Regions from separate parts of the Aquabacterium sp. A3 genome, predicted to be linked through region 1. Evidence: predicted binding sites of a transcription regulator. Region 1 holds the regulator's gene; the other holds the start of a gene.
What was found. Region 1 encodes FliA, which starts transcription of late flagellar genes. Its sites were predicted from a motif close to CTAAAGTTTNNNNNNNNNNNGCCGNTA; they were not measured.

Region 1 (11,867 bases):
GTGCTGCTGGCCATCCAGAGCAGCCTGCGGGGCAAGCCTCTGCCCAAGGGCTTCATCGCCTTCGGCGAGGTGGGACTGGCTGGCGAAGTGCGCCCGGCCCCGCGCGGCCAAGAGCGCCTGAAAGAAGCGGCCAAGCTGGGCTTCACGGTGGCGGTGGTGCCCAAGGCCAACGCGCCCAAAAAACCCATCGACGGGCTGACCATCCACCCGGTAGAGCGGGTGGATGAGGCCATGGACCTGGTGCGCGGCGCCGTCTAAGGCCGACCGACGGCGCTCACCGCCGAATGAACTGCTTGAGCTTCAGGCCTGTGGCCATCAGGGTGCCGAAGTACACCAGTGCGGCCCCCACAAGGCACGCGGCCAGCGCCCCCACGCGCAGCCAGGGCTGCTCGCGCAAGGCCACCCAGTCAAGGTGGTGGGCAGCGGCCCACAAGCCCGCCCCCAGCACGGTCGTGGCCACCAGCACGCGCAGCGCAAACAACCACCAGCCTGCTGCAGGCTGGTAACGCCCGGTGCGGCGCAGGCCGATCAGCAGCCACGCAGCGTTGATGAGCGAGCCCAGGCCAATGGACAAGGCCAGCGCAGCATGCTGCAGGTAGGGCACGAACAGCGCGTTCATGCACTGCGTGAGCACCAGCACGACGATGCCTATCCGCACCGGCGTGCGGATGTCCTGGGTGGCATAAAAGCCAGGCGCCAGCACCTTGACGCCGATCAGCCCCATCAGGCCCACGCCGTAGCATGACAAGGCCAGCATGGTTTGCTGCACGTCGTGGGCGCTGAACCGTCCATAGTGATACAGCACGGCCACCAGGGGCTCGGCAAACACCAGCAAGGCCACCGCGGCAGGCAGGGCCAGCAGCATGACCAGGCGCAAGCCCCAGTCCAGCAGCTCGGAAAACCGCCGTTGATCCCCACCGGCCTGGGCTTTGGACAACTGCGGCAGCAAGACCACCCCCAAGGCCACGCCCAACAAGGCGGTGGGAAACTCCATGAGGCGATCGGCATAGGTGAGCCACGACACCGATCCGGCCCCCAGGTGCGACGCGATCTGGGTGTTGATGAGCATCGACAACTGCGCCACCGACACCCCCAGGATGGCCGGGGCCATCTGACGCAGCACACGCTTGACCCCGTCATGCTGCCAGGCGGCGCGCCATGCCCCCGGCGTCAGCCCGATGCGCGGCACCATGCCGATGCGCCACAGCGCGGGCACCTGGATGGCCAGTTGCAAGACCCCGCCGGCCATCACGCCCACGGCCAGGGCATACACGGGCTCGATGCCCTGCCCGCGCAACCAGGGCGCCAGCAGCACGGCGGCCGTGATCACCGTGACATTGAGCAGCACCGGGGTGGCCGCAGGCACCGCAAAGCGGTTGAAGGTGTTGAGGATGCCGGCACTCAAGGCCACGAGCGACATGAAGCCGATGTAGGGAAACATCCAGCGGGTCATGACCACGGCCGCATCGAATCCCCCACTGTCCTGAAGGCCCGAGGCCATGGCCCACACGAGCACGGGCGCGCCCACCACGCCCACCACGCACACCACCAGCAAGGCCCCAAACAGCACCGTGCCCACCGCATTGACCAGGGCGTGGGTGGCCGCGTCGCCCTGTCGGGCGCGGGTTTCAGCCAGGATGGGCACGAAGGCCTGAGAGAACGCCCCTTCGGCAAACAGGCGGCGCAACAGGTTGGGGATGCGAAAAGCCACCTGGAAGGCGTCGGTGGTGGCGCTGGCCCCGAAGGCAGAGGCCACCAGCAACTCGCGCACGAGCCCGGTGATGCGGGACGCCAGTGTCAACAAAGACACGACGGAGGCAGATTTGAACAGGCTCATGGGCCGCGATTATAGGAAGCGGCCTGGGGTGCGCCTTGTCATTTTTGGGTCTCTTATGGTATGCTTTTGGGCTTTCCAACCAACTGGTGCCGCTGTGGTGCGAGCTGGCGTGGGCTTAGGCTGCAGCTTGCCTGCGGTTGGCCGCCCGCCTCAGGCATCCCCGGCGCCCCGAAGATCATGGCATCGTCCAAACCCAAGAAGACCGTCCGCATTGCGTCGGGCCGCAAGCGCGCCCGCCAAAACGTCAAACTGAACGCCGCCAACTCGGCGCTGCGCTCGAAGTTCCGCACCGCCATCAAGGGCGTGCTGAAGGCTGTGCAAGCCGGCGACAAGGCCAAGGCCTCTGACGCCTTCAAGACCGCTCAAAGCGTGATCGATTCGATCGCCGACAAGGGCATCTTCCACAAGAACAAGGCCGCTCGCCACAAGAGCCGCCTGTCGGCCAAGATCAAGGGCATGACCGCTGCCTGATCAGCCGTCACCCTGAACAAAGCCCGCCGTGTGCGGGCTTTTTCTTTGGCGCCGGCGTTGGCACGGCCTTCGGTGTCAAGCCGCCCAGATCAGGCGCGCGGCGCATCAGGCAACAGGCACGCCTCGGCCACCTGTAAATCGTTATCGCGGGCGAAGTTCATGACGAAGTCCCAGGCCATGGGCTCGATCTCGCGCAAGGCCTCATTGACGACCACACACTTCACCCCGTCCAGGGTGGTGGGCACGCAATAGGGTGAGTAGCCGATGTGAGCCCCAGGGCCCAACCTGGCACCGCCAGGACGAAAACAGGACATGGCCCCGGCCAGACGCTCTGCCCAGTCGCTGGGACGAAACACCTTCCCTTGCCGGGTCAGGCCCTGAATGAAGATTTCTCGAGATGGCGAGGGCTTGGGGGCGGCATGGGCGTTGGGCGTCAACACGGTGGCGTTTCCGTCGGACTGGGAATGGGTCAATTCACAGGCAAAACAAGCGCGGCACACGGATTGTGTCCGTGACACGCGGTGAGCAAGCAAGACGACCGGCGGGTGACCAAACGCCTTGCCCGGTGATGGCCGCGACGAATCCGGCGCGCCATGCAGACACCGCCTATTGTCCCGGACCTGGGCGCTGCGCGCAATACGGAGCGCGTTATCCCGTGGCTTTTACATAGAATGTGCCTGGGCGCAGTGTCGGCTGCGCCATTTGTTTTTTCATCCCTTCGCGCTTGAAAGCCTGTCATGTCTGCCCCTGTGTCCATGCCCCACGTGATGCCCACCTATGGCCGCCTGCCCGTTGCCTTGTCGCACGGTCAGGGCGCTGACGTCTGGGACACCGAGGGCCGACGCTACCTGGATGGCCTGTCGGGCATCGCGGTCAACACCCTGGGGCACAACCACCCCAAGCTGGTGCCTGCATTGCAGGATCAACTGAGCAAGATGATCCACTGCTGCAACTACTACCAGGTGCCGCTGCAGGAAGAACTGGCCGCCATGCTCGTGGAGCGCTCGGGGCTGACCAATGTCTTCTTCTGCAACTCGGGTCTGGAAGCCAACGAAGCGGCCCTGAAGATCGCCCGCAAGTACGGCCACGACAAGGGCATCGATCGCGCCGAGGTGGTGGTGTACGAGAAGGCCTTCCATGGCCGCTCCATCGCCACCCTGTCGGCCACCGGCAACCCCAAAGTCCATGCCGGCTTCGAGCCCTTGGTGGAAGGCTTTGTGCGCGTGCCGCTCAATGACATCGCGGCACTGGAGGAAGTGGCCCGCACGCGCCCCAACGTCACGGCCGTGTTCCTGGAAGTGATTCAGGGAGAAGGCGGCATCAACCCGGCCCGCACCGACTACCTGCAGGCCGTGCGCGCCCTGTGCGACCGCCAAGGCTGGTTGCTGATGCTCGATGAAGTGCAGTGCGGCATCGGCCGCACCGGCAAATGGTTTGCCCACCAGTGGTCGGGCATCCAGCCCGATGTGATGCCACTGGCCAAGGGCCTGGGCTCGGGCGTGCCGGTGGGCGCGGTGGTCTGTGGCCCCAAGGCCGCAGACGTGCTCAAGCCCGGTAACCACGGCACCACCTTCGGTGGCAACCCGCTGGCCATGCGTGCGGGCGTTGAAACCCTGAAGATCATGGAGCAAGACGGCCTGCTGGCCAACGCCGCCCAGGTGGGTGAGCACCTGATGGCGGCACTCCGCCGTGAACTGGCAGGTGTGGACGGCGTGGTCGACATCCGCGGCCAGGGCCTGATGATCGGCATCGAACTGGACCGGCCCTGTGGCGTGATCCTGAACCGCGCGCTGGACGCCGGCCTGCTGCTGAGCGTGACGGCCGACAAGGTGGTGCGCCTGCTGCCGCCCCTGATCTTCACACCCGCGCAGGCTGATGAACTGATCGGTATCCTGATCCCGCTCATCAAGCAGTTCCTCTCTGAACCCAAGGCCTGAATCGCATGAAGCCCGGAAACAGCCTCATCAAACATTACCTGCAGTTCAAAGATCTGCGCGCCCAGGAGTACGACTACCTGTTCCAGCGCGCAGCCATCATCAAGCAGCGCTTCAAGAACTACGAGAAGTACCAACCCTTGTCCGACCGCACGCTGGCCATGATCTTCGAGAAGGCCAGCACCCGCACACGCGTGAGCTTCGAGGCCGGCATGTACCAGATGGGCGGCTCGGTGGTGCACCTGACCACGGGCGACAGCCAGTTGGGCCGCAGCGAGCCCATTGAAGACAGCGCACGCGTGATCTCGCGCATGGTCGACATCGTGATGATCCGCACCTACGAGCAAGAAAAGCTCGTGAAGTTCGCGGCCAACTCGCGGGTGCCCGTCATCAATGGCTTGACCAACGAGTACCACCCCTGCCAGATCCTGGCCGACATCTTCACCTTCATCGAGCACCGCGGCTCGATCGCCGGCAAGGTGGTGGCCTGGGTGGGCGATGGCAACAACATGGCCAACACCTGGTTGCAGGCCGCCGAGATCCTGGGCTTCACCGTGCATGTGAGCACGCCCAATGGCTACGAGGTCGACCCGGCCGTGGCCGGCATCGCCAACACCGATTGCTACAAGGTCTTCAAGGACCCGATGGACGCCTGCCGTGGTGCTGATCTGGTGACCACGGACGTGTGGACGTCGATGGGCTACGAGGCCGAAAACGAAGCGCGAAAGAAGGCCTTCGCCGACTGGTGCGTGGACGCCGACATGATGGCCGTGGCCAAGCCCGACGCCCTGTTCATGCACTGCCTGCCAGCCCACCGGGGCGAAGAGGTGGAGGCCGAGGTCATCGATGGCCCCCAATCCGTCGTGTGGGACGAGGCGGAGAATCGCTTGCACGTGCAGAAGGTGCTCATGGAGTACCTTCTGCTCGGGCGGATCGGCTGACCCCTACGGATCAAAAGCGGTACGCCAGACGCAGTCCGCCCCAATGCCGGCCTTGCACCACGATGGGTGCCGAGGCCTCCTTGAGCAACACGAAATTGCCGCCGCCCATGTCGCGTCGGTAGGTTTGCAGCAAGAAAGGCCGGGTGTTGCGCGCCGAGGCCAGGCCGGTGCGGTCGTTGAAGATGCGGCGCCAGCGCGAGTGGGCGGTGTTCCACGCCACATCACCGGTCCGCTGTGGATGACAGTACTGCCGGTTGTGGGTCGAGATGTAGCCGTTGCGGTCTGCGGCGATGCAAAACACCACCTGGGGCAAGGCCTGCAATGGTGGTTCCTGCAACCCTGGCAACAGCGCATCGGTCAAGGCGTTGAAGGCCGTGGTGTGCTGCGCTGGCGCACTGCCCGGAATGGGCTGATAACGGTCATCAAACAACTGGGCGAGGGTGATGCGGCCTTGCTGCACCGCCTGCTCCAGCGCCTGCGCCATCTGAGCCGCCACGCGCTGCGCGAGTTCGATGTACGGCGTGTCGTCGGTCCTCACACCTGATGTGGCAATGACCTCCATCAAGCGCTCGGACACGCCCAGCACACTTTCGCTGCGCTTCAGGGCCCCATCCAGCGACTGGCGGGTGTGCTGTACCTCCTGGCCCATGCGCCCGATCTGCTCATGGATGCCCGACGAGAGCGCGCCACTGTGATCGGCAGCGCCCTTGATGCGCTGCACCCCCGACTCAACACCAGCCAGGGCCTGGGCCAGGCACGCTTGCCCGCCCTGGCGGGCCTGCTCGTCCATGCGCAACTCATCGGCCAGGCGCTGGATGCGCTGGTCCAGGCTGCCCACGGTGCTCATGATGGTTTTGGAGATGTGCTCGACCTGGGTGGACAAGGTCTTGACGGCGTCGGCCACCACCGAGAACCCGGCCCCGGCTTCCCCGGCCCGCTTGGCCTCCACGGATGCATTGAATGCCACCAGCCGAGTCTGCAGCGCCACCTGGGTGATTTCCTGGGCGGCCTGGGCCACATCGCGCAGGGTGTCGACCACCTGCCCGACGTCTCGCCCCACACGGTCGACGGTGTTGCGGGCCTGCTGCATGGCCTGCACGCTGTGGTCGGTTTCTTGATGAATCTGCTGCTGGGCCTGCACGATGCTGTGCAGGTGGCTCACCAACTGCTGCAGGGTGTCGGCCTGTCGAGCGGCCACGGCTGCGCTGTCTTCCAGCGTGCCACGCAGCTCGGCGGCCTCACGCCCCAGGCCACTGGTGTCTCGTGCCAGCGTCTGCGCCAGGGCCGTGGCACTGTGCGCCACGGGCTCATCGGGGGCCAGGGCACCGTCGTCCGTGGCGAGCGCTGGCAACTTCCTGAACGGGGACCACATCGACTGCCTCCTTCAAAGGGGAGACCATCGCAGCGGTGAGCATCATGCCCTCACCATTCTCGCAGCTTGACCCTCAGCCTGGCGATGGACTGGCTGTGGAGCTGGCACACCCTCGATTCGGTCACGCCCAGCACGGCCGCGATTTCCTTGAGGTTCATGTCTTGTTCATAGTACATGCTCATCACGTACTGCTCGCGCTCGGGCAGGTTCTTGATGGCTTCGACCAGGGCATGCCGCATGCGGTGGTCTTCGAGCAAGCTCAGCGGGTCATTGCCTTCATCCGTGACATGCCGGTCGAGGTAGTCGTTGTCGCCGTCTTCGCCACTCATGTCCTCCAGGTAGATGAGCTGGGTGCCGCGCACCTTGCCCAGCATTTCCTGGTACTCGACCAGGCTGAGGCCCATTTCCTTGGCGATCTCGCTTTCATGTGGGGCCCGGCCCAGGCGCTGCTCCAGCTTGTGCACGGCCGATTCGATGTCGCGCTGCTGTTTGCGGGTGCCTCGGCTCATCCAGTCGGCCCCGCGCAGTTCGTCGAGCATGGCGCCGCGGATGCGCTGCGTGGCAAAGGTTTCGAACTGCACGCCCTGCCCGGCATCAAATCGCGTCAGTGCGTCACTGAGCCCGATCATGCCGACCTGGATGAGGTCATCGACCTCGACGTTGGCAGGCAGCTTGGCGATCATCTGGTGTGCCAGGCGCCGCACCAGGGGGCTGTACTGACGCAGCATCGAGTCCATGTCGAGACGACCTTTGGCGGTGTACATGTGTGTCTCCGAGGGCATCATCAGTTGAATACGGGGGCCACGCGCCCGGGCAAGGCGCTGCCGGGCGAGGTCAGGTGCTCAAAGGCGGAGTCGCCCAGCGAATGCGGCAGGGCAGCGTGCAACAGACCGCTGGCCAGCGACAGGAATCGGGCGTCTGGCTGGGCTTGCGCGGCCTGCTGCAGATCCAGCTGCACGGCAAGACGCTGGGCAACGCCCAGAAAATCATCGGCACACCGGGCCAGGCGATCGGCCACCGCCTGCGCCTGCGTGCTGTGCACGGGTGCGGCCACCAGCAGGTCGTAGCTCATCCAGCCGCCCCGCTGCGCCAGCACCTTCACGGCGGCGTAGGCCTGCGTCAGACCCTCGGCCAGGTCGTTGGTGTAGACCAGCGGGCGCACGCTGCATTCACGGGCACGCTGGGCCATCACCCGCGCCAACTCGCTGGCGGGCGCGTGCAAGAGCACGACATCGCTTTGTGGCGAGGCGTCCGCCAGCGCGTCCAGCAAGGTGGCACATGAGCCGCGTGCGTCGGCATACCGCAAGGGCAGGCCTCGCGCCGGCATGTAGCTCACGTGGCTCGAGAGCGCCTCAATGCCTTCGGCGATGTCAAAGGCCACCAGCTCGCCAGGGTCTCGCGCCTGGGGGCTGGCGTCCACCACCAGGGTGCGCAAACCAAAGCTCTCGTAGGCGGTGCACAAACGCTCCAGCACCAGCCCGCCACAGCGGGCCTCCGGGCTGGCCACCACCGGGATGAAACGCAACACACGGGTGGCGAACATCCGGCGCAAACCCTGGGCCTGATCCACCGGAGGGCTTCCGGTGCGGCCTGCAGCATGTCGTTCTGGACGGTTCATGGGCAGCGTGTCAGGCGTGGTTGGCGGCGATGCCGGCGTCCACCGGGGTGGGCGTGGCAAACACCAGATTGACTTCGTTGATGTCCAGCCTATAGGCCGGGTTCAGGCTGGCACGCAGGGCCCGGTGCACCAGGGCTTGCGACGACAACCTGTGCCAATCTTCGGGCACCCGTTGGCCGTTGGCCACACCCAGCACACGGCTCTTGTGACGAATTAACGCATCCAGCGCCGGACCGAGCTTCACGGCCTCGTCCAGCTTCGACAGGATGACGCCTTCGCAGGCGCTGGCCTGGTAGGCGTGCATCACGTCTTCGATGGCATCACCCTGGGTGGCGGCGTTGATGACCAGGAGTTTGCGGATGCTTGGATGGGTGAGCATGTCCAGCAACTCTTTGGTGCGACTGTCACGCTGGGCCATGCCGGCGGTGTCGATCAGGATCAGCTTCTTGGCCGACAGCAGCTCCAGCAGGTCTTCCAGCGCGGCGCGATCGTGGGCCATGTGCACGGGCACGCCCAGGATGCGGCCATAGGCGCGCAGTTGGTCGTGTGCCCCCACCCGGTAGGCGTCCAGCGTGATCAGGCCCAGGTTGGACGCGCCGTGCTTGGCGGCGAACGCAGCCGCCAGTTTGGCGGTGGTGGTGGTTTTGCCCACGCCCGTGGAGCCGATCAGGGCAAAGACGCCGCCCCGGTCCTCGATGGCGGGGGATTGATCTGCGGTGTTCAGGTTGCGCTGCAGCACCTGGGCGGCCCAGGCCTGCTCATCGTGGCCACCATGGGTCACCTCGGCGGGCATCGCGTCCAGCATCTTGCGGATCAGCACGGCCGAGAAGCCTCCGTCCAGCAGCCGTTGCGCCAGGGCCGCCTGAGCGGGCGTGCGGCCCAGCTTCTCGATGAAGGCCATGGTTTCGAAGCGCTCTTTCATCATCGCCCGCAGCGAGCGCAACTCGCCCAGCATGGCGGTGTTGGCCTCCTGAGCGGCCTTGAGGGCCTCGGCCATGGCCGGATCGGCGGTGGGGGCGGCGGCGCGGGGTTGATCGCGACGCGGTGCCACCTGGTCAAACGCCAGCTCGGCGTGGTCTGCGCGCAAGGGCACCACCTGGGCGGCGCGCGTGGCGGGCTCGGCAGCGGCGCGAGCGGGCTCGCGCCGGTCGGGCTGGGGCGCCACCAGGCCTTCGCTCAGGTCCAGGGCCGTGGCCGGTGCGGGGCGGGCTGGCGGGCGTGCTGCAGGGGCAAAACGCTGCTGCAGTTGCTCTTCAGGATTCGCGGCCAGGGCGGGTTCGGTGCGCTCTTGGGCTTGCAAGGCCGCCTGCCGGCGACGCAGCATGCGCTCGCGCACATAGTCCTGGAAGGACAGCGTGCTCATGGCCAACTGCTTGACGTCATCCTGCACCGAATTGGCCAGCGCCGACACACTTTGCAGGGCTTGCTGAGCGCCGCCCTTGCCAGACTTGCCGTCCTTGCGGGAGGGCTGCAGAAAGGACGGCAGCGCCTCTTGATCGCCGGATGGCGATGCCACCTCGGGCGCATCCTGGGCCATGCGGTCCACCGCCGGCACACTGTCGGCCGCCATCGCCAGGATCTCGATCCCGCCCTCAGAGGCGGGCTTGGTGGACAGCACCACGGCATCGTCACCGAAGGCGGCTTTCACCTTCTGCATGGCCTCGCGGCTGTTCCGTCCAGTAAAGCGTTTGACGTTCATGCGTGGCCTCCAATCAGGGTACCGATGCGGATGGAGTGGGTCTCAGGGATTTCGCTGTGCCCCAGCACCTTCAGGCGGGGCGCAGCGCGCTTGAGCAACCGGGCCACGGAGGGCCGGATGGCGTCAGGCACGAGCAGGCAGGCGGGTTGCCCCATGTTTTCCTGCCGGTTGGAGGCCTCGGCGGCCTCGCGGGTGAGGTGGTCGGCCACGCCGGGGTCCAGCATGGGGCCGTTGGCCGAGGTCAGGGCCTGGGTCAGCAGGCGCTCCAGATCGGGTTCGATCGCGATCACGTCCAGCTCCTTGACGGGGCCGTAGATCTGCTGAACGATGGCCGGGGCCAGACCGATGCGGATGCGCCGGGCCAGTTCTGAGGGGTCATTCACCACATTGGGCATGATCGCGGCCTGTTCGGCGATGGTCTCAATGATCGAGCGCATGTCGCGGATGTGCACCCCTTCCTCCAGCAAGAGCTGGAGCACCTTCTGCAGGGTAGAGATGCCGATCATTTTGGGAACCACGTCTTCAATCAGTTTCGGGGCCAGCTTGGTCACATGCTCGACCAGTTGCTGGGTCTCGATCCGTCCCAGCAGCTTGGCTGCCTGGAGTTGCATCAAGTGTGAAAGATGGGTGGCCACCACGGTCGAGGGATCAACCACGGTGTAGCCGGCCATTTGCGCCGCATCCCGCTGACGCTCTTCGATCCACACCGCGGGCAGGCCAAAGGCGGGGTCCACGGCCGCTGTACCGGCAATCGGGTTGGTGACGTGCCCGGGGTTGATGGCCATCAACATGTTGGGGAACACCTCGCCCTCGCCCACCACAGCGCCCCGCAAGGTGATGCGGTACACGCTGGGGCGAAGCTCCAGGTTGTCCTTGATGTGCACCGAAGGCGGCAAGAAGCCCACCTCTTGCGCAAACTTGCGGCGCACGCCCTTGATGCGGTTGAGCAGATCGCCGCCACGCTCTTTGTCCACCAGCTGGATGAGGCGGTAGCCCACCTCCAGGCCGAGGGTGTCCACAGGCTGCAGGTCGTCCCAGGTGGCTTCGCCATTCGGGTTGGCGGGTGCCACCGGGGCCTCTTCCTTCTTGGGGGCATTGGCCGCGCGCTTTTGCTTTTCGTTCATGGACCAGGCCCAGTAACCCAGCCCACCTGCCACCGGCACAAAAATCAGGAACGGCATGCCGGGGATCACGCCCAGCAAACCGATGATGCCCGCCGCCGTGGCCAGCACCTTGGGGTTTTCGAACATCTGCTCGCGGATCTGGCCGCCCACATCCTGCTCTTTGCCCACGCGCGACACCACGATGGCGGCTGCCACCGAGATCAACAAACCGGGAATCTGGGCCACCAGGGCGTCACCGATGGCCAGCACCACATACGCATCGGCCGCGTCACCGGCACCCAGGTTGTGCTGGCTCATGCCAATGATCATGCCGCCGATGATGTTGATGAACAGGATCAGGATGCCGGCGATGGCATCACCGCGCACGAACTTCGAGGCACCGTCCATGGAGCCATGGAACTCGGCCTCTTCGCCCACCTCGCGACGGCGCTTCTTGGCTTCCTTCTCATCGATCAGGCCCGCGCTCAGGTCAGCGTCAATGGCCATTTGCTTGCCGGGCATGGCGTCCAGGGTGAAGCGGGCGCTGACTTCGGCGATCCGCTCGGCGCCCTTGGTGATCACCACGAAGTTGATCACCACCAGCACCGCGAACACGATCAGGCCCACCGCGAAGTTGCCACCGATCAGGAAATGACCAAACGCCTCGATCACGCGGCCGGCGGCCCCGGCTCCGGTGTGCCCTTCCATCAGCACCACCCGGGTGGAGGCCACGTTCAGCGACAGGCGCAGCAAGGTGGTCAGCAGCAGCACCGCCGGGAAGGCCGCAAAGTCCAGCGGCTTGAGCATGCTGGCCGCCACCATCATCACCATCAGCGACAAGGCGATGTTGATGGTGAAGAACATGTCCAGCACCAGCGGCGGCAGGGGCAGC
Region 2 (11,867 bases), on a different contig from region 1:
GTTCACACGCTTCCGTGACGAGTCGCTGAAGGAATTTCCGCACGTGCAGGGCCGCCGCCTGTTGTTCGATGCCATCCGGCGCATGCTGTCCCAGCAGGTGTACGACGTCATCGACGCCACGCAGGCACGCATTGCCGAATACATGCCGCTGACGGCCGATGAGGCACGAACCTGCCCGCCCCTGGTGCGCTTCACCGCCGAGATGCGCGATGCCAGCACCCAGCTCAAGCGCTTCCTCTTCAAGGCGCTGTACCGCCACGAACAGGTCAACGACACCACAGCGCGCGCCAAACAGGTGGTGGTCGAGTTGTTCGAGGTGTACGTCGATCGCCCCCAGGACATGCCAGACGACTTTGCCCAGCGTGGTGACCGGCATCGCGCGGTGGCCGACTACATCGCGGGCATGACCGACCGATTCGCCATCCGCGAGCACGAGCGACTCACGGGGCAACGCCTGTTTCAGGACCACTGACCCATGCCCACCGTTGCCCTGGTGATGATTGCGCGCAACGAGGCCCGCTGCATCGCGCGTTGCCTCAACAGCGTGCGCACCTGGGTGGACCGCATGGTGGTGCTGGACACCGGATCGTCCGATGACACGATGGCGATCGCCCGCGCATGCGGGGCAGAGGTTCATGAGGCCGCCTGGTCAGACGATTTTTCTGCCGCACGCAACCAGGCACTGGCGCTGGGCGGGTGTGACTGGCATCTGGTGCTGGATGCAGATGAGTGGTTGATATCAGGCGGCGAGGCGCTGGCCGCGCTGCGCGAACAGCCGCCGGAGTTCGTGGGCACGCTCACCGTGGACAGCGTCTTCGAGCAGGCGATCGGGCCACAAAGCTGGTCGCCCTCGCACCAGTCACGGGTGCTGCCAGGCACGGTTCGCTACACCGGCCGCATCCACGAGCAGCCAGCGCACCAACTGCCCGTTCGTCATGTGCCCATCGTGGTGGGACACGATGGTTACCTGCCTGAGCCCATGGCCCGCAAAGGTGAGCGCAACCAGCGATTGCTGGCGCAGGCCTTGCGCGACACGCCCGATGACGACTATCTGCTCTACCAGTTGGGCAAAGACCACGATGTGCATGGCCGCTACGCACCGGCCTGCGACGCATTGCTGAAGGCCTTGGCCTTCTGCCCCGCGCAGGCGCCTTACCGCCATGACCTGGTGCTGCGCACCTTGCACGCGCTCAAGCAGTTGAACCGCCTGCCAGAGGCCATCGACCTGGCCCAGCAAGAGATGCCGCACTGGTCACACTCTGCCGACTTTCACTTCACGGTGGGCGATGTGCTCTTGAGTCATGCGGTGAGCCTGCCGCCCGAAGAGGCCCAGGAGGTGCTGCCGCTGATCGAAGCCTGTTGGCTGCGCTGCATGGAGCTGGGTGACACCCTCACCCTTGAGGGTGCCGTGAAGGGACGTGGCAGCCACCTGGCTGCACACAACCTGGTGGTGTTCTACGAAAGCCTGGGGCTGCCCGAGCGCGCCGAACCCTGGCGCATCGTGGCAGCCTCCGCCAACACCCGCTGATTTGAGGGGCCTGGAGGCCGGCAGCCTCAAGTCCCTGCCCGAGTGGCCGACAACATCAGACCGGGCCTCGCGTCTTGCGTCAGCCAGATCAAGATCCCGGGCAATTCGAGAAATAAAGCACTTAAGTCAGCGCCACTTTGATCGATAACCAAACCAACGGTGCTTGACAAGGCACCGGGGTCCGGTTAGCCGGCCAGACGTTTCGGGCAGCGATGCAAGAAGCACTGGATGACTAGCGTCGGGCAAGCTGTTCTTAGACGCAGTCATCTTGCAGTTTGGTTTACGAAATAGGAGTCCACCATGGCACAGTCAGTCAACACCAACATCATCTCGCTGAATGCCCAGCGCAACCTCAGCACCTCCCAGTCTTCTCTGGCCACCTCGATGCAACGCCTGTCCTCGGGTCTGCGCGTCAACTCTGCCAAGGACGACGCCGCCGGTCTGGCCATTGCCGAGCGCATGAGCGCCCAGGTTCGCGGCATGAACGTCGCTGTGCGCAACGCCAACGACGCCATCTCGCTGACGCAAACCGCTGAAGGCGCCCTCGGCAAGATCGGTGACAACATGCAGCGCATGCGTGAACTGGCGGTGCAGTCCCGCAACGCCACCAACAGCACCGGCGACCGCGCCAACCTGCAAAAGGAATTCCTGCAACTGCAGGAAGAAATCGGCCGCACGATCGAAGGCACCAAGTTCAACGGCAAGGCCCTGTTCGCTGGTGAAGGCGCCGACCTGGAATTCCAGGTGGGTGCAGGCACCACCGCCCAGGACAAGATCACCGTGACCGGCGCCACCCTGAACGGCGGCACCACCGGCGCGGCCCAGACCGTGATCGATGCCTACGACAACGCCACCGATGACGCCAGCCGTCAAACGGCGGTGGTCGACATCATGGCCTCCGTCATCGACACCGCGTGGGCCACCGGCGCCACCGGCATCGGCATCGGCGGTGTGGACAGCACCGGCGCTGATGCCTCCATGCAAGACATCGATGACGCCATCAACGTGATCGACAAGGCCCTGGACATCGTCAACGACAAGCGCGCCTCCTTCGGTGCGGCCCAGAACCGCTTCGAAGCCGTGATCTCGAACTTGCAGGTCAACATCGAGAACCAGTCGGCTGCCCGCGGTCGCATCATGGATGCCGACTTCGCCACCGAAACCTCGAACCTGTCTCGCTCGCAGATCCTGCAGCAGGCTGGCGGCGCCATGGTGGCCCAGGCCAACCAGCTGCCCCAGCAGGTTCTGTCCCTGCTGCGCTGAGCACGGCTCAAGCCCTCGAACGCCACCCTGCGGTGGCGTCACTCAGCCGACCTCCGGGTCGGCTTTTTCATTTTGATCAGTTGAGAATTGGGCGGAGAAAGGGCTTTTCATCGCCGCATTGCACCCCTCGAAGTTGCCGAATACTGATGACAACAGGTCGAAGCAACGGTTCATGACGACTTTGGCCTGCATACCGCAGGCCGGCCTTCTCGGCCGGGAGTCATGAGTTCTTAGGAGTGCACCATGCCCCAGACGATCAACACCAACATCATCTCGCTGAATGCTCAGCGCAACCTGAACACCTCGCAGACGTCGCTGGCGACGTCGATGCAACGCCTGTCTTCAGGCTTGCGGGTGAACTCGGCCAAGGACGACGCGGCCGGCCTGGCGATTGCCGAGCGCATGAACAGCCAGGTGCGTGGGATGAATGTCGCCATCCGCAACGCCAACGACGCCATCTCGCTGGCACAGACGGCAGAAGGTGCACTGGGCAAGATCGGCGACAACCTGCAGCGCATGCGCGAGTTGGCCATCCAGTCGCGCAACGCCACCAACAGTGACGGCGACCGAGCCAACCTGCAGAAAGAATTCCGCGAGCTGCAAAAAGAAATCAGCCGCACGATCAACAGCACATCGTTCAACGCCAAGCCCCTGTTTGATGGCTCGGCTGAAGAAACGATGTCCTTCCAGGTCGGCGCCGGCACCACCGAATACGATCGCATCGACCTGGGGTCGATCAACATGGTGAGCAACACCGCAGGCGACACCACCCCGGTCGCCGCGGCTCGCACCACCTTGAGCGACAACCTGACCGATCCGCCCCCGATTGCCGCCGCCAGCATCGCCGATGTGATGCAAACGGTGGTGAAGAACCTGGGCACCGATGGCGCCGACGCAGGCGACGCGGAAGGCCTGGCCATCGGCGGCTATCAGGCCGACGACACCACCCCGGTGGATGGTGACATCATCGACCAGAGCATCCGCATGATCGATGGCGCACTGGACAAGATCAACGATGCCCGGGCCACCTTTGGTGCTGCGCAGAACCGCTTCGAGGCCGTGATCGCCAACCTGCAGATCAACGTCGAGAACCAGGCCGCCGCCCGCGGCCGGATCATGGACGCGGACTTCGCGGCCGAAACCGCCAACCTGTCGCGTGCCCAGATCCTGCAGCAGGCGGGCACCGCCATGGTGTCTCAGGCCAACCAGTTGCCACAGCAGGTGCTGAGCTTGCTGGGCCGATAAATACGCACGGCAGTCAGCGGACGGCGAAGATCTCCGCTCAAGTTTCTGCCGATGCAGCCGATTCTCCCGTCGTCCAGGTGTCTCGAATGAGCCCTGGACGAATGTGCATTGGAGGTACCCATCATGGCCACACTGAGTTCACTGGGCGTTGGCGCCGGATTTGACACGGAGTCTCTCGTCACCAAGTTGGTGTCGTTGGAGAAAGCTCCCGCAGAAAAGATCCTGAGCGAAACCACGAAGCTCAACACGAAGCTGTCGACCTGGGGCCGCGTGCAAAGCTCCTTCTCTGCCCTGAAAGACGCCGCATCGGCGCTCAACAAAGACAGCTTCTGGAACGCCACCACGGCCACCAGCAGCGACAGCGCATCGGTGTCTGTGACCACCAGCGCCGGTACCCCTTCGGGCGCCTACTCGGTGAATGTCACTTCCCTGGCCACGGCCCAGTTCATCAGCTCCAACGCTTACGCTGACAAAACCGCCGTGGTGGGCGACGGCACGCTGACCATCACCTTTGGCACCTACGAATCCGACGGGGGCGAGCCCCCTGCCATCACGTTCGCGGCCAAGGCGGCGGCGGCGGCCATCGACATCCCCATCGGCCCTGGCGACAACACGCTGGAGAAGATCCGAGACCGCATCAACGCCGCCAACGCGGGCGTGACGGCCTCACTGGTCACCGACGCTGCCGGCACGCGCCTGGTGATGCGCGGCCCCAACGGAGAGAGCAACGGCTTCAAGGTGGATGTCGCAGAGGGCACCACGCCCGGTCTGTCGGCGCTGGCTTTTGACGCCAGCACGGGCGCGACCAGCAGCATGACCAACAACCAGATGGCCGCCAATGCCAAGGCCACCATCAATGGCATCGAGATTTCCTCGGAAAGCAACACCCTGAGCAATGTGCTCGATGGCCTGACCCTGCAACTCAACAAGGTCACCACATCGTCGGTGGACATCTCTGTCAGCGAAGACAAGGCCAGCATCCGAACGGGCATCGAGGCCTTCAAAACCGCCTACAACGACCTGGTCGGGCTGATCCGTGTGCAGACGCTGTACGACGCCGACAGCAAGACCGCCGGGCCGCTGCAGGGCGACTCGACCGCCAACGGGCTGCTGAGGCAGATTCGCAGCCTCGCCAGCACCACCACCTCGGCTTCATCCACCTTCAACCGGCTGTCGGCCGTGGGCTTTGACATCGGCACCGATGGCACCTTGTCCATCAACAGCAGCAAGCTCGATGACGCCATGGACAACCTGCCAGAGCTGCAAAAGCTCTTTGCCAATGACAGTGAAGATGTGGCGGCCCAAGGCATTGCGCAGCGCTTCCAGTCGCTGGCGGCGCAGATTGTGGACACCGACGGCATCATCAGTTCGCGCCAGGAAGGCATCAAGGCGTCGATCAAGCGAAACGACGAAAAGATCGAGCGCCTGGAAGACCGTGTGGCCTTGGTCGAAGCGCGACTGCGCAAGCAGTACACCGCGCTCGACACCAGCATGGGCAACCTCACAGCGCTTCAGAGCTACGTCACGGCCCAACTGGCAGCACTGACCAACAACTCATCTTCTTGAGCCGTTCAGCGGCCTGCGGGTTGAACAAAATGCGCAGGCAAGCAGGCCCTGTTCAACAGGCAACCGGTTCAAGTGGCACAGGCGGCAGCCGATAACACATACATCAACGTCACCATGCAGAGCACACCGATGTACGCACCTGCCAGCCCCTTCTCCCGCCCCATTCCCGCAGGCGCCAATGCCCTGTCGGGCATGTACCGCCAGGTCGGTCTTGAAACCAGTGTCACCGGCGCCTCGTCGCATCACCTGGTCACGCTGCTGTTCGATGGCTTCCTGGATGCATTGACCGAAGCACGCGGCGCCTTGCTGGCCAAGGACATGGCCGCCAAAGCACGCGCACTGTCTCGCGCCATCCGCATCGTCGATGAAGGCCTCAAGGCCTGCCTCAACGTCGAGGCCGGCGGCGAACTGGCGCTGAACCTGCGTGACCTGTACACCTACATCAGCCTGCGCCTGACCCAGGCCAACCTGCGCAACGACCACCAGGCGCTGGACGAATGCACCCAGCTGATTCAGCCGGTGCGCGAGGCCTGGCTGGCCATCAAGCCCGCCGCAAGTGCCCAGGCCGCGCAAGGCGGTATGGAGGTGAAAGCATGAACGCCCCCGAAACACTCACCGCACCCGAAGAAGAACTGTTGGGAGCCGCCAACTTGATCACCTACTACGAAGCCATCGAACACGCCAGCCACGACATGCTGCACGCAGCCCGTGCAGGCGACTGGGACACGGTGGTGAAGCTGGAAGGCGCCTGCGCCGTGCTGATCTCGCAACTCAAGCACGCCGCCAACGAGCACCCGCTGAACACCGATGAACTGGCGCTCAAGAGCCGCATCATGCAGCGCATCTTGCTCAACGATGCCGAGATCCGTAACCTGGCCGAGCCCTGGCTGAACGACCTGAGCCGCATGATCGACGGCCAGACCGATCCCGGCAAAATGCATTGAGGCCTCATGGCAGCCGCAGCGATGCAAGACGACTTTCGGCTGACTTCCGAGGCCGAGATTGACGAACTGCTCCAACGCCTGCTGTCAGAGCGGGCGTTGGTCAGTCTGAGCAACCCGCAGGGGCAGCATTGCGCCACCCTGCTGAGGGCGACCGACCGGGCTCGCGGCATCATCGTGCTGGACGCGCCACTGGACCGCCTGTCACTGGAGCAATCCCAGGCCTCTGGCGAAGTGCAGGCCGTGGCGTACCTCGACAGCATCAAGCTGCAGTTCGAGGTGGAATCGCCCATGCTGGTCCAGCACGGCCACGATGCCGTGCTGCACGCACGGTTGCCCAAGGTCGTGTATCGATTCCAGCGGCGCGAGGCGTTCCGTGTTCGCCCCTTCGTCACCCAGTCACCCTGCGCCACGTTCACGACCCCAGCGTCGCCAGACGACGCGATCAGCCTGCGCATCCTGGACATCAGCCTGACGGGGGTGGGCCTGTGGCTGCCCGCCAACATGCAGGGGGTCGAGCCCGGCCTGCAACTCGACCGCTGCCAGATCCGGCTGGACGACACCACGGAGCTGGAAACCGCCGTGCGGGTGCTGCACGTGACGCCGCTGAACGCCACCCCCGCAGGCGCCCGCCTGGGGTGCGAATTCGTGCGGCTGGGCGCTGACGAACGGACGCTGCAAAGCTACATCCACCAAACACAGAAACGGCAGCTGACACTGGCCGTGCGCCCGTGACATCCGGGTTAGCATCGGCACATGAGCCGATTTGAAGAAGACCTCGCCGCCCCCGGTCAACCCCACCCTGCCCACTGCGTCATTGCCACGCGAGAAAGCCGCCTGGCGCTGTGGCAGGCCCACCATGTCAGCGACCTGCTGAGCGAACGTTGGGGGGCCCGCATCGAATTGCTGGGCATGACCACCCGGGGCGACCAGATCCTGGACCGCACCTTGTCCAAGGTGGGCGGCAAGGGGCTGTTCGTCAAAGAACTGGAGATGGCACTGGAAGACGGGCGGGCCGACCTGGCGGTGCACTCGCTGAAGGACGTGCCGATGGACCTGCCGGCCGGATTCACCCTGGCGGCGATCCTGGAACGCGAAGACCCACGGGACGCCTTCGTGTCAAACCACCACGCCGACCTGAGCAGCCTGCCCGATGGCGCGGTGGTGGGCACCTCCAGCCTGCGGCGCATGGTGCAGATTCGGCGCTGGCGGCCAGACCTGCGCATCGAGCCCCTGCGAGGCAACCTTGACACCCGCCTGCGCAAGCTGGATGAGGGCGACTACGACGCCATCGTGCTGGCCACCGCCGGGCTGAAACGCCTGGGGCTGGAAGGCCGCATTCGGTGCAGCCTGCCCACCGACCAGATGCTGCCCGCCGCGGGCCAAGGAGCCCTGGGCCTGGAGATACGCAGTGACCGCCCCGACCAGGCCCTCTGGACCCAGGCGCTCGCGCGCCTGAACCACCCCGCCACATGGCTGTCGTGCCAGGCGGAACGGGCCGTGTCACGGGCCATGGGCGGCAGTTGCTCCATGCCCCTGGCCGCGCACGCACAATGGCTGCCTGGCACGGCCGGCACCCTGCACTTGCGCGCCCTGCTGGGTCATCCTGTGCAAGACCGCTGGGTCGAGGCCGAAGCCACCGCCACCGTCACGCACACCGACCAGGCGCAGGCGCTGGGCACCTCGGTGGCCCAGGCCTTGAAAGACCAGGCCGGCCCGGACTGGTTGGCCGCCCTGCAGCAGTGAGGCCGTCGCCCCATCGTGCACGCTGCCCCCTCATTCTTGTTGGTCACGCGCCCGCAGCCTCAGGCGGATGCGTGGGTTGATCAGTTGCGGCAGCACGGCGTTCAGGCGCTGGCGCTGCCATTGATCAGCACCACACCACCAGCGAACCCGAGCGCCGTTCAAGCCCTGTGGCACACGCTGCACACCGTGCGGCTGGTGATGTTTGTCAGCCCGGCGGCTGTGCAGCAATTTTTCGATGCGCGCCCCCCCGGTCTGAGCTGGCCGGCCCACACCCTGGCTGCGGCACCGGGCCCTGGTACCGCCAGCCAGTTGCTGCTGCTGGGTGCACCAGCAGGACTGCACACCGCCCAAGTGCTCAGCCCCGCCGCAGACGCCGAACAATTTGACTCTGAACACCTGTGGCCCGTGATGCAGCACCTGGCCTGGGCTGGCCAGCAGGTGGTGATCGCCAGTGGCGGGCAGGGCGAGCAAGCCCGGGGACGACAGTGGCTGGCGCAGCGGTGGCGGGAGCACGGGGCGACCGTGCGCGCACTGGTGTGCTACCAACGGGGCGCAGCCTCCTGGTCCGCCGCTGAACGCGCGCTGGCGGTCACGGCCTTGCACCAGCCCGATCGCCACCTGTGGATGTTCAGCGCCTCGGAAGCCATCGACCTGCTGTTGCGCCACCACCTGCCCCGCCTGTCCGACGAGCTCCCGCAGCCAGCACACACACTGAGCCACCTGCAGGCCTTGTGCACCCATCCTCGCGTGGCACATCAGGCCCAGCAGGCCGGTGTGAGCCGCTGCTGGACCTGCAAGCCCACGCTGCCTGCGGTGCTGGCGCAATGGCGCATCATCCAGGCGGGCGGGCCGACGCCCGATACAATCGTTTCACCGTGACCGAGCCCACCGCCCCCGCCCCCATCACCGCGAACGCCACCGACGCTGGCGCCCGCTCCGCGCCCCGCTGGATGGCGCCGACGCTGGTTGGCGCCGCACTGCTGAGCGCCGTCAGCGCCTGGACCGCCTGGCAAACACACCACCGCACCCAGACGCTGGAACAAGAACTGGTGCGTCGCCAGCAAGACAGCCAGGCTGAGGTGCTGGAAGCCAAGGTGGCCGCCCGTCAGGCCCAGGAGTTGTCACGCGATGCGGCGGCCCGCGCCTCTTTGCTGGAGGCGCGAGTGGCCGAAGTGGCCCTGCAGCGCAGCCAGGTGGAAGAGCTCATCCGTTCGGTCAACCTCTCGCGAGACGAAAGCGTCGTGGCAGAGATCGAGGCGGCCCTGCGCGTGGCCAGTCAGCAAACCACGCTGACGGGCAGTGCCGAGCCCATGATCCTGGCACTGACATCGGCGCAAGAACGGCTGGATCGGGTGCAACTGCCCGGCCTGGAAAACGTCAAGCGCGCGGTGGGCAAAGACCTTGACCGCCTCAGAGGCACGCGGGTGGCCGATCTGGCCGTGTTGAGCGGCCGCCTGGATGACGCCATCCGCTTGATCGACGAGGTGCCGCTGCTCAACACGCCCTCGGACACGCGGGCTGCCGCCAGCGCGCCCCCCGGTCGCAGCGCCCAGCCCCGCACCCAGGAGCAGGCCACGCCAGGCGATGCTGCGGCCAGCAGCACGCCAACAGCCCCTTCTGACGGCACCTGGTCAGACCAGGCGTGGCAGTGGTCTCGCCAATGGGCGCGGGCGGCCTGGCATGAAACGCGTGGCCTGATCCGGCTCAGCCGCATCGAGCACCCCGAAAGCATGCTCGTGGCCCCTGAAGAAAGCTTCTTTCTGCGCGAAAACCTCAAACTCCGGCTGCTCAATGCCAGGCTGGCCTTACTCAGCAGGCAAACACCCACGGCGCTCAACGACCTGCGGCAGGTTCAGAGCACCTTGCCCCGGTACTTCGACATGCGCTCTGGCAAGGCCCAGCGCCTGACTCAGCTGATCCAGGACACCAGCACCCAAGCCCAGAAAACGGCCGTACCTCGCCCTGACGACACGCTGGCCGCACTGGCTGCGGTTGGCGGCCTGCGCTGACGGAGATCACCCTCATGCGTGCCGTGATCTGGTTGATTTTCCTCGCCGCCCTGGCGGTGGTGGCGGCCACGGTGCTGGGCCACAACGATGGCGTGGTCAGCATCCACTGGCTGGGCTGGCGCGCCGACATTTCGTTCAACCTGTTCCTGCTCCTGCTGGCCGTGGCGTTTGTGGCCACCTACTCGCTCATCCAGGGGCTGGACGGCCTGTTCAACCTGCCGGACAAGGCGCGACGCTGGAGACTCAATCAGCGCGACCGGCAGGCCCAATCGGCGCTGCGCGATGGCTTGGCCTTGTACATGGCGGGCCGGTACACCCGCGCGCACAAAGCCTGCCAGCGTGCCATCGCCATCCAGGCCGACACGCCCGAGCTCAAACTGGACCCCGAATTCACCGCCCTGGCCCACATGCTGTCGGCGGGCAGCCTGCACCGGCTGCAAGACCGCACCAGGCGCGATGACCACCTGCAGCGGGCCATCGAGCTGGGGCGCCTGACCAAAGGCACCCGAGCCGCAGAAGAAGGCGCGCGCCTGCTGGCGGCAGAGTGCGCGCTGGACGACCGGGATGCCGAGCGGGCCCTGCGCGATCTGGCCGACTTGCCGCCAGGCGTGTCTCGGCGCACGCAGGCCCTGAGGCTGAAGTTGCAAGCCTCGCGACTGGCCAGACAGCCCATGGAAGCCCTGCGAACCGCCCGCCTGCTGGCCAAGCACCAAGGCTTCACCTTGGGAGCGGCCGAAGGCCTGCTGCGCACGCTCGCGCTGGACGCCCTGAACGACGCGCGGGACGTTGATCAGCTTCGGGCCCGATGGCACGAACTCGATCACCAGGATCGGCAAGACGCGCTGGTCACCGCCCATGCTGCGGTGCGCATGGCCCGCCTTGGTCAGGCCGACGAAGCCCGTCAATGGCTGGCCCCCTGGTGGGACAAGCTGGACAAGGTGTCAGGCGAGGCGGTGGACGCCCTGGCCGATGCCCTGGCCGAATCACGCACCGGCCTGGAAAGCCACTGGCTGCCCCGGCTGGATGCGGCCCACACCCTGGCGCTGCGCCACCCCAGGCTGGCGCTCAGCGTGGGCCTGGCCCTGATGGAGCGCCAGCTGTGGGGCAAGGCGCGCACCCTGTTGATGTCGGCGGTTCACCACGATGGGCTGGCGCCTCAGGCCCGGCGCCAGGCATGGGCTGCGCTCGGACGGCTGGCGGAACAAAACCAGCAGGTCGACGAGGCCGCACGGTGCTACCGTCAGGCCGCCACCGTGTCCGACACACGTCATTCCGCGCACGACCACTGAATTCGTGCTATAGTCTTGGTCTTCTGTCGTTGCGGCTGTAGCTCAGTTGGATAGAGTACTTGGCTACGAACCAAGGGGTCGTGGGTTCGAATCCTGCCAGCCGCACCAGATCATTTCGGAGATGCATCGACACACCGGCCACCGTGCTGTGGTGATCGACATCACCAAGGTATGCGGCTGTAGCTCAGTTGGATAGAGTACTTGGCTACGAACCAAGGGGTCGTGGGTTCGAATCCTGCCAGCCGCACCAACCATGTCAAGCCGCAGTCTCCGGACTGCG

Region 2: WNB94_RS04350 (flagellin N-terminal helical domain-containing protein) is a predicted target of FliA. The motif match lies at 1,554-1,580, and genes of this name have one in related genera.

The regions. Positions count from the first base shown of each region.
Region 1 covers NZ_JBBPEV010000003.1:210,311-222,177, reverse strand. Annotated here, with positions in the region: gene radA (DNA repair protein RadA) at 1-258, shown strand, start outside; gene murJ (murein biosynthesis integral membrane protein MurJ) at 275-1,837, opposite strand; gene rpsT (30S ribosomal protein S20) at 2,015-2,308, shown strand; gene WNB94_RS12645 (DUF3579 domain-containing protein) at 2,398-2,748, opposite strand; gene WNB94_RS12640 (aspartate aminotransferase family protein) at 3,046-4,245, shown strand; gene argF (ornithine carbamoyltransferase) at 4,251-5,183, shown strand; gene WNB94_RS12630 (methyl-accepting chemotaxis protein) at 5,194-6,555, opposite strand; gene WNB94_RS12625 (RNA polymerase sigma factor FliA) at 6,606-7,319, opposite strand; gene WNB94_RS12620 (flagellar biosynthesis protein) at 7,340-8,173, opposite strand; gene flhF (flagellar biosynthesis GTPase FlhF) at 8,184-9,872, opposite strand; gene flhA (flagellar biosynthesis protein FlhA) at 9,869-11,867, opposite strand, start outside.
Region 2 covers NZ_JBBPEV010000001.1:986,680-998,546, forward strand. Annotated here, with positions in the region: gene WNB94_RS04340 (deoxyguanosinetriphosphate triphosphohydrolase) at 1-472, shown strand, start outside; gene WNB94_RS04345 (glycosyltransferase family 2 protein) at 476-1,528, shown strand; gene WNB94_RS04350 (flagellin N-terminal helical domain-containing protein) at 1,829-2,791, shown strand; gene WNB94_RS04355 (hypothetical protein) at 2,834-2,983, opposite strand; gene WNB94_RS04360 (flagellin N-terminal helical domain-containing protein) at 3,035-4,036, shown strand; gene fliD (flagellar filament capping protein FliD) at 4,160-5,602, shown strand; gene fliS (flagellar export chaperone FliS) at 5,717-6,199, shown strand; gene WNB94_RS04375 (flagellar protein FliT) at 6,196-6,546, shown strand; gene WNB94_RS04380 (flagellar brake protein) at 6,553-7,278, shown strand; gene hemC (hydroxymethylbilane synthase) at 7,300-8,289, shown strand; gene WNB94_RS04390 (uroporphyrinogen-III synthase) at 8,305-9,168, shown strand; gene WNB94_RS04395 (uroporphyrinogen-III C-methyltransferase) at 9,165-10,298, shown strand; gene WNB94_RS04400 (heme biosynthesis HemY N-terminal domain-containing protein) at 10,313-11,587, shown strand; tRNA gene WNB94_RS04405 (tRNA-Arg) at 11,619-11,695, shown strand; tRNA gene WNB94_RS04410 (tRNA-Arg) at 11,761-11,837, shown strand; gene WNB94_RS04415 (PAS domain S-box protein) at 11,844-11,867, opposite strand, start outside.